DNA from 2 places in the Alicyclobacillus acidocaldarius subsp. acidocaldarius Tc-4-1 genome. Region 2 is predicted to be linked to the other one. Evidence: predicted binding sites of a transcription regulator. Region 2 holds the regulator's gene; the other holds the start of a gene.
What was found. The regulator CtsR, encoded in region 2, represses protease genes until heat stress. The targets are predictions, from matches to a motif close to ATGGTCAATAAAGGTCAAACA.

Region 1 (4,418 bases), 1.4 Mb from region 2:
ATGATCTCGAGCTTGTCCTCCGCGATGAGTGGCCGTAGGATGGTGTGATCCGTGGCGCGATCGACCGCGTTCAGCGCGGAAAGCGTTTGGCTCGCGACTTGTCCGAGGCTGTCGCCCGTCACCAGCGCGCCGGCCCCGACTTCGTCCGCGATTCGCGATGCCGCGCGCACCATCATGCGTCGAAGCAGGATGGTCCTGAGCCCCTCGGGCGCGGAACGCTGGATTTCCGACTGAATCGCCGTGACCGACACCAAATGGAGCTTCATGGGCCCGCCCCACCTCGTGAGGATGGAAGCGAGATCCTCCACCTTTTGCTGAGCTCGCTCGCTGGTAAAGGGGAAACTGTGAAAGTGAACGAGCTCGAGCGCCAGACCTCGTTTCATGGCCTTCCAAGCCGCGACGGGGCTGTCGATGCCCCCGGAGAGCAATACCAGTCCTTTGCCACTCATGCCGACCGGAAAACCGCCAAGCCCAGGCACGCGGCTGGGATACAGGTACGCGGCGGACTTGCGAATGTCGACTTCGATCACCACGTCCGGATGGTGAACATCCACGCGAATGTGCGGCAAGGCGCGCAGGATAGCAGCCCCGACGGCCTTTTGAAGCGCCGGGCTGTCGAGTGGAAACCCTTTGAATCCCCGGCGAGCCTCCACCTTGAACGTCGACTTGTCCATGAGCTCGCGCTTGGCCACCTCGACGGCGGTCTGCTGAATGGCCTCCAGATCGAGCGGCGCGACAGCGACGGGCGAGATGGACGAGATGCCGAACACCTGCTGCAGCTTTTGCAGCGTCGCATCGACGGGGGCCCCGTTTAGCTGAACCACGATGCGCTGCTGGCTGCGCGTCACCTTTACGTCCGGCCATGGGGACAGCGCGCGCCGCACGTTGCGCTCCAAAAGCTGTTCCATCTCGGCACGGTTTGCACCTTTCGTCGTCAATTCGCCGTACCGAATCAAGAGATGATCGTATAACAAGATCCGTTCCTCCTACCGAATGCCTAGCGCTTGTTTGACCCAGGCCGTCCGCTCGCGGACGACTTCGATGGCTTGTTCAATCTCCGACATTCGAGTGCCAGGATGCCACGAGAACCGAATTGCCGCAAGTGCCAACTCAGGTGGGATGCCCATGGCTGTCAAAACGCGGCTGGGCTCGCGCCCGTGTTTACCGCTCGAACAGGCGCTTCCCGCGGAGATGTACAGGCCTTTTTCCTCGAAGGCATGGACCAGGATTTCACCCCGAGCGCCGGGCAACGCCGCGCACAAGATGTACGGCGAGTGGTGTTCGGGCTGGATGACCACGTAGCCGAGCTCCTCGAGGCCACGCGCAAGGCGCGCCCTCTTCTCCTCTGCGTTCACATCGTTGTCCATGTCGCGTACCGCATGAGAGGCAGCTTCCCCGAATGACAGCGCCCCGAGCACGTTTTCCGTGCCCGACCGCAGGCCGAATTCCTGGCCGCCGCCCACCACATGTGGCTTCAGCCGAAGGCTTGGATGGACATAGAGCGCGCCGATGCCTTTCAACGCCCCTAGTTTGTGCCCCGAAGCGGCATACAGGTGGATGCGAGCGCGAGCGAGCGAAACGGGAATTTTCCCAAGCGCCTGGGTTCCGTCGACGTGAAACACCGCTTTGGGATGCGCATTCAGCCCCTCGGCAATCCGCTCCACGGGCAACACAGCCCCTGTCTCGTTGTTCACATGCATCACGGAGACCAGAATCGTGTCGTCCCGAACGTGGCGCAACACGTCTTCCGCGGACACATCGCCGTGATGATCTGGATGCACGTAGGACACTTCGAAACCCTCTCGCTCAAGCTCCGCCATCGCCTCGCGGACCGCCGGATGTTCGATAGCCGTAGTTACGACGTGGCGTCCGCGCTGGGCGTAAGCGCGCGCGACTCCGTAGATAGCGAGGTTGTTGGCCTCCGTGCCCCCGCCTGTAAAGACAAGGCGGCCGTCTCGTGCACCGAGGCTCTGCATGACTTGGTCCCGCGCGCGCCGAAGGGCGCGCTCTGCGTGCATGCCCATGCGGTGAAGCGAGGACGGATTCCCAAAGATGTCCAACCATTCAGTGATCCGTTCCCGCACCTCGGGGCGCACCGGCGCCGTCGCCGCGTAATCGAAGTACAACTCCTCCGCCACCTTCACTCCCCCCGAAGTCAGACGGCCGAGGCACCGACGCGCCTCGGCCGTGAGCGGATTTCGTGTCAGCGGTAAATGACTTCGTCAATCAATCCGTACGCCTTTGCTTCCTCCGCCGACATGAAATTGTCGCGGTCTGTATCCTGCGCGACCCGCTCGAGCGGTTGTCCCGTTCGCTCTGCCAGAATACGGTTGAGACGTTCCCGCGTCTTCAGGATGTGCCGAGCATGGATTTCGATATCCGAAGCCTGACCCCGCGCGCCCCCGAGCGGTTGATGGATCATCACTTCAGAATTCGGAAGGGCATACCGCTTGCCCTTTGCACCCGCTGCCAGGAGCACCGCCGCCATGCTCGCGGCCATGCCCACACACATGGTGCTCACGTCGGGCTTAATGTGCTGCATGGTGTCATATATCGCGAGGCCTGCCGACACCGATCCTCCCGGACTATTGATGTACATCTGGATGTCTTTGTCTGGATCATCCGCGGCCAAAAACAGCAGTTGCGCCACGACCGCGTTCGCGACGTCGTCGTCGATAGGCGTACCTAAGAAGATGATCCGATCCTTCAGCAGGCGCGAGTAAATGTCATAGCTGCGCTCTCCTCGCGACGTCTGCTCGATCACGTACGGGATGAGACTCATGCGCTCAAGCCTCCTTTTCGTCTACGGTACTACAATAACCATTATGACACGCCCTTGCCATTTCATCAAGGTTAGTCAAAGTCAATTACATTTCCAGCGCAGGCGTTCGCTTTCGGCATGCCAAGCCACCATGCGCGGGATACTGTGGGTATTCCCGTGAGAGGAGGATGGTCATGCAGCGCAATCTACATCCTGTGGATCGCTACCTGCGCCTGGCCGCCGGGGTCGCGAGTTTGTCTTCAGCCGTCTATGGCCGCCGCCAATCCGCACCCACGCGAGCCCTGCTCGCAGGGTTCGGCGCGATGAAAATTGCGGAAGCCATCACGGGCTTCTGTCCAATGAAGGCATCGGTGGAACGCGTAGTCAAGCCCTCGAATCCGGCCGAGGCGACTCGCAGGTGGATGGGAAAGATCTCGACGACTGCAGAGAACACTTCGAAGCAGGTTGCCCAAAAAGCGCAAGATATGGAAGCTCAAGCGGCCGATCGCGTCCGCGCAAAGTCGGACACCCCGATCCCGGACGAAGTGGCGGAATTCCTTGTGGAAGAAAGCAAGCGGGAGCCGAGCGATGAGGATAACGCCTGACCGCCGAAGATCATGCCTCACATGGGAGAAGACAGCCATCGCGCAGGATGGCTGTCTTCTGGTCCGTGCATACGAGCGTTCTTCTTCACTCCGCGCGCGCCCGCTGCGCCACATCTCGTTGAGGAAGGAACCGGACGCCGTACTTTCCATTGCGCAGACGATACACCTCGACCTGGGTCGGACGGGCGGAGCGTCGAATTCGCTCGTCCGCTTCAACCCACATGACGGCACAATACGCTTCGAATTTGGTATCATATACGCCCGCGAAGTACACCCAATCGCCCATGCGCCTTCCCTCCCCTGCACGTAGTATGAGGCTTAGCCGATCCCTAGACGCAGGGAATCGATGTGACGCATGGGAAAATGGCGTTCACCTCATTTTCTTTCGCCGGGTCATTTGCTACAATATTTGCACCACTTCGGTGGTGGCGAAGCGCCGGTCGGTGTACGACCTACGGATCGCCTTTGCGTTGAAACTTGTCCATCAGAACGAGCGCGGTCGCGTGATACCAGGCGTATGATCCGTCAGGAGGAAACTCCGGCAAAGGAGTGAACGCGCGATGATGACGAAGGATGACATCCTGTTGCTCAAGACCAAGCTGCTCCCGCCCGGAGCAGAGGCCGTCATCGACTTTCTCGCTGCTCGCCATAGCCAACTGGAGTCGACGAACATCGTCTTGGAGAACGTGCCGCTTCTCATCATTGGGCGCCACGGCATGATCGCCCGATTGCCGCTGAATGGCCGCATTAAAAAGGTGAGCCAGGCGGAAGAGATCCTGCCCGCTCTCCAGGCGTACTTCAACAGCGCGTCCTCGACCGACAAGCTGTTTGTCTTCATCAATCTACCGGAACTTCCGATTCCGCCGGAAGTGCAACAAGTCCTGTCTGAAGTCGAGGCGCGAGCGATGCGCCGCGAAGAGATCCGAATGAAGATCGACCGCGCGCTCGACGAGCGGAATCGGGAAGCCTTTCACCGTGCAGTCAAGGAACTCGAAGAGCTGATGCGCGAAGAGGATTCGACCGTAGGTCCGGCGCCGAGCGCCACGTAGGCG
Region 2 (4,418 bases):
ACCGGGGTCTGCCCGCGGCCCACCATCCGCTCAATCTCCTGTTGCACCTTGTCCGCCTGCACGCCGAGCATCTGCAGGGCTTTCGCCGCAATCCCCTCGCCTTCGCGGATCAGGCCGAGCAAAATGTGCTCGGTGCCCACGCCCGGGTGATTCAGGCGAGAAGCCTCTTCTTGCGCCAGCGCCAACACCTTCTGAGCTCTCTCCGTAAACCGTGCATACATCATCCATGCACCTCCGTATCATTCATTCTCAGCCGATCCCGAATCAACTGCGCGCGCCGCACGTCGCGCTCGTTCGGGCTCAGCTCGCGATTGTAGTATTTTGCAGACAGGCCGGCTGCGTGAGCACCATCAGTTCCTTCAGGATGCCGGCCGACACGCCTTGGATAATGCCGAGATCGATCCCCAGTCGCACGTCCGACAGCCGCTCCAACGTCTCCTTCGAATCCATCTTGCGCGCATACGCCAGGATGCCAAACGAGCGGCTGACGCGGTCCTCGAGCTGGATCCGGTTGCGCTCCATCAGGAGTTTGCGCGCGTTCCGCTCCTGCTCGATGATCTGTTGGACGACGCTCATCAGATTCGCGATGATCTCTTCCTCGCTCTCGCCCAGTGTGATCTGGTTCGACACCTGATACAGATTCCCGAACGACTCCGACCCTTCGCCGTAGATGCCGCGAACCGCTAGCCCAACCTGGGACACGGCGGTGAGCAGCCTCTGAATGCCACCCGTGAGCGCAAGACCCGGCAGGTGCATCATGACCGATGCGCGAATGCCGGTTCCGACGTTGGTCGGACAGGCCGTCAGGTAACCGTATTGATCGTGATACGCGTAGGTCAAGGTCTGCTCGAGGGCGTCGTCCACCTGGCTCGCCAGATTCCACGCTTCCTGCAAGCGAAGCCCCGGAAGGATGCACTGGATGCGCAGGTGGTCTTCCTCATTGACCATAATGCTGACGACCTCGTCGTCGCGGAGGACAATGGCGCCATGTTTCTCTTGCTGCGCGAGATCGGGACTGATGAGATGCTTTTCGACGAACATCTGCCGATCGAGCGGCGTGAGATCCCGGCAACGGATGAACTCGAACTTGCCAAGCCGCTTCATGGCGTCGTTCTCCGCGGCCTGCCGCACGAGTTCCATGACCTCGTTGGCGTGCGCGTCGGTCGCCAGCGTGGGAAAGGGGAATCCTTTCAGGTTTCGGGCGAGCCGGATGCGACTCGTGAGCACGATATCGTCTTCGGGCCCGGTTTCTTTCATCCATTTGCTGATGGTTCGTTTGACAAAGTCTGCGAGGGACATCTCCACACCTCCTCACTGCGCGCCCTGTTCCAGTTTGCGGATTTCGTCGCGCAGTTGCGCCGCGCGCTCGAACTGCTCCTGCGCCACGGCCTGCTGTAGTTCCCGGCGAAGCTGCTCCAGCTTGCGCGCCAACTGTTGGCGCTCGCCCGCCGAGCCCGGGACTTTTCCCGTGTGCCGCAGACCATTCTGGATGCGCCGCAACAGCGGCTCAAGCCGCGCCGAAAACGCGTCGTAGCAGTCCGGGCAACCGAACCTGCCGATCTGCGTAAACTGGTTGTACGTCATTCCGCACGTTCCGCATCGCTGCTGGGCCTGGGGGGTGACAGGCGCGAATCCCGAGGACGACTCCATGTTTAAGAGCCCGCTCAAGAGCTTATTGAAGTCGAACGGGCTTCCCATCAGAAACGGATTGGGAAACACGTCGCCCTGTTCTTTGGCGCATACCTCGCACAGGTGATAGGCCGTTTGCACACCGTTGATGATTTTCGTCACGTGGACCGTCGCCGGTCGCTCATGGCACCGCTCGCAAAGCATCGGTCCCACCTCGCTTTCAAGGTTTTCGGTACGCTGCCAACGCCTGCAGCGCACTTGCCAGCAACTTCGCCCGCAGCCGATCTCGATATGGAAGGTCGAGTGCGAGCACGTCCCGGCGCAACATGGCGGAAATCAACGCGGCTTCGCGGTCCGTCAACCACCCGTCCCGGTGCAGGCGTTCGATCAGCGCCTCGCTGGCGGACTGGCTCACCTCGTCCCCGAGCGATCTCAGCACGTCCCACAGCAGGTGATCCTTGTCGAGCTTCACGCGCCGAATGCGGATGTACCCGCCGCCGCCGCGCTTGGACTCGACGATGTACCCGTGATCCGTCGTGAAGCGCGTGCTGATGACGTAGTTGATTTGAGACGGGACGCAGTGAAACTGCTCCGCGAGCTCATTGCGCTGAATCTCGATCACGTCAAGCCCGCCTTCTTCCATGAGTCGTTTCAGATACGCCTCGATGATGTCGGAGATGTTGCTTGCCATGATGACAACCCCTAACGCAGCACCGTCCTCTGAAGTTCCATTTGACTTTGATTTTTTGACTTTGACTTTTCTTGACCTTATTATACACCTGCCCGCGGGAAATGCAAGAGGGGTTTGGTTCTAGTGTGCACAAAAATCCAATGCATTCTGCGCCCGCGCCTCTCACCACACAAAGTCCCGTTCAACGGTGACATGCACAAGGTTTAGCCCGCCGTCGATGCGCTACGAAGGTTCGATGCAACGCCCGCTGAGTCCCATGCAAGGTCTCATGCGCATTCGAGACGGGATCGCCCACTTCGCCCGGTTTACGCTTGCCTCGCATGCAAAAATTCGCGGGCCGGCCCGCCCGAGCGAGGGAAAGGTTCATGCTTCCGCTGTCGGTGTTGCACGATATCGTTCATCGCGCCCGCCGTGTCAACATCGGTTGTAAAATCCCCAATAACATCGGTTGAGAATTCCCCAAGATCATCGGCCTCAATTCCTCAAAATCATCGGGATGAATTCCCCACCCCCATGTCGAATCGTGGCACCTGTCATCCATTCATGGGAGGTGCCCGTCATGAGGGAGGACGAGAGGATGGAATCAGGCAACTTTACGAGGCAGGCGTCAGCATCTCGGAGCTGGCCAGAAGATTCGGCTATGACCGAAAGACCATTCGCAGTGCACTGAATTCATCGGTGGAGGAGAAGCAGGGCGAAAGAGCGTCGCGTGGGGAGCGAAAGAAAGGTTCCAAGCTGGAGCCCTACAAAGATTACGTGAAGCAGCGCATGCAACTTGGTGTGCTCAACGCTGTACGAATTCTACGAGAGATTCGGGAGCAGGGCTATACCGGCGGGATCACCGTCCTGCGAGAGTTCATGAAGCCCCTTCGCCCGGTGGTCTCTGCCAAGGCCACGGAACGCTATGAGTCGGACCCTGGTGAACAAGCCCAGATCGACTTGGGGGCCTTCCCCTACTACGATTCGCACGGTCAGCGACGAACGATTTGGGCCTTCGCCATGGTACTCGCCTACTCCCGCATGCTCTACGTTGAGTTTATCAAAGCGGCAGACCAACTGCACATCCTTCAGGCCCTTCGCAACGCGCTGGAGTTCTTTGGCGGTGTGCCTCGGGTGATTCTCAGCGACAACTGTTCGTCTTTGGTCGTCGCCAATGACGGTCAGGGTCACGTGGACTGGCAACCGGCGTATCTCGATTTTGCCAAGTTCTACGGATTCGTGCCCAAGGCATGTCGGCCTCGCCGGAGCCAGACCAAAGGCAAGGTAGAACGGCCCATTCGCTATATCCGGGACAACTTCTGGCCAGTTGCCTTTGTGGACGAAGCGGATTTGAACCGACAGGTCGCGTGGTGGCGCGATCACGTCGCCAACGTCCGCATCCACGGAACGACACATGAACAGCCCATCGTGCGGTTTCAAGCTGAGAAGCTGCAACCGCTACCGGCCACCCCATATATGTTGGCTTGTGCAGGTCTTCGGAAGGTGATGAGTGACTGCCGGGTCTCCTGGAACACGAACTTGTACACCGTTCCCTGGTCGTATGTGGGCCACACGGTCCTGGTCCGAGAGTTCGAATCGGGTCGCCTGCAGATCGAATACGGGGGACAGGTGATTGCGGAGCATCGTGTGCTGCCCGGCAAGCATCAAATCTCCACGGACCCCCGAGCACTACAAGAACCTCCCTCGGGACACCGCGAATCCAGCGCGGGGTAAGACAGCGGGATGGCAAGTCGATCCGGACGTGGAGCAGCGCGAGCTTGGGGTCTATGAACAGATCGCCATGGGAGGTCATGTGCAATGAGCGAGGCATTGGTGGTCGCTCAGGTCGAGGAACAACTGTTGGACCTGGGCTTGAAGCGAGCTGCTGCCGTCTTGCCGGCGTGCGTGGAGTGGGCCGCCGGGCAAGAGGCGACCTATGTCGCATTTCTCCAGCGTTTGCTGGAGGCTGAGCAGGAGGAGCGGCACAGCCGGGCCATGCAGGCTCGGCTGCGCTTGGCGAACTTCCCGTTCCACAAGACCCTCGCCGACTTCGACTTCTCGTTCCAGCCATCTGTGGATGAGCGCCAAATCCGAGAGCTCGCAACGCTAACGTTTGTCC

Region 1: the regulator CtsR is predicted to act here: its motif matches at 2,850-2,870, upstream of clpP (ATP-dependent Clp endopeptidase proteolytic subunit ClpP).

Annotation. Positions count from the first base shown of each region.
Region 1 is NC_017167.1:1,170,891-1,175,308, reverse strand. It holds gene thiI (tRNA uracil 4-sulfurtransferase ThiI) at 1-974, opposite strand, end outside; gene TC41_RS05455 (cysteine desulfurase family protein) at 987-2,138, opposite strand; gene clpP (ATP-dependent Clp endopeptidase proteolytic subunit ClpP) at 2,204-2,782, opposite strand; gene TC41_RS05445 (YgaP family membrane protein) at 2,956-3,366, shown strand; gene TC41_RS05440 (hypothetical protein) at 3,452-3,652, opposite strand; gene TC41_RS05435 (IDEAL domain-containing protein) at 3,927-4,415, shown strand.
Region 2 is NC_017167.1:2,904,875-2,909,292, forward strand. It holds gene TC41_RS14230 (ATP-dependent Clp protease ATP-binding subunit) at 1-224, opposite strand, end outside; partial or broken gene TC41_RS14235 (protein arginine kinase) at 221-1,299, opposite strand; gene TC41_RS14240 (UvrB/UvrC motif-containing protein) at 1,312-1,833, opposite strand; gene TC41_RS14245 (CtsR family transcriptional regulator) at 1,850-2,320, opposite strand; gene istA (IS21 family transposase) at 2,864-4,033, shown strand; gene istB (IS21-like element helper ATPase IstB) at 4,118-4,418, shown strand, end outside.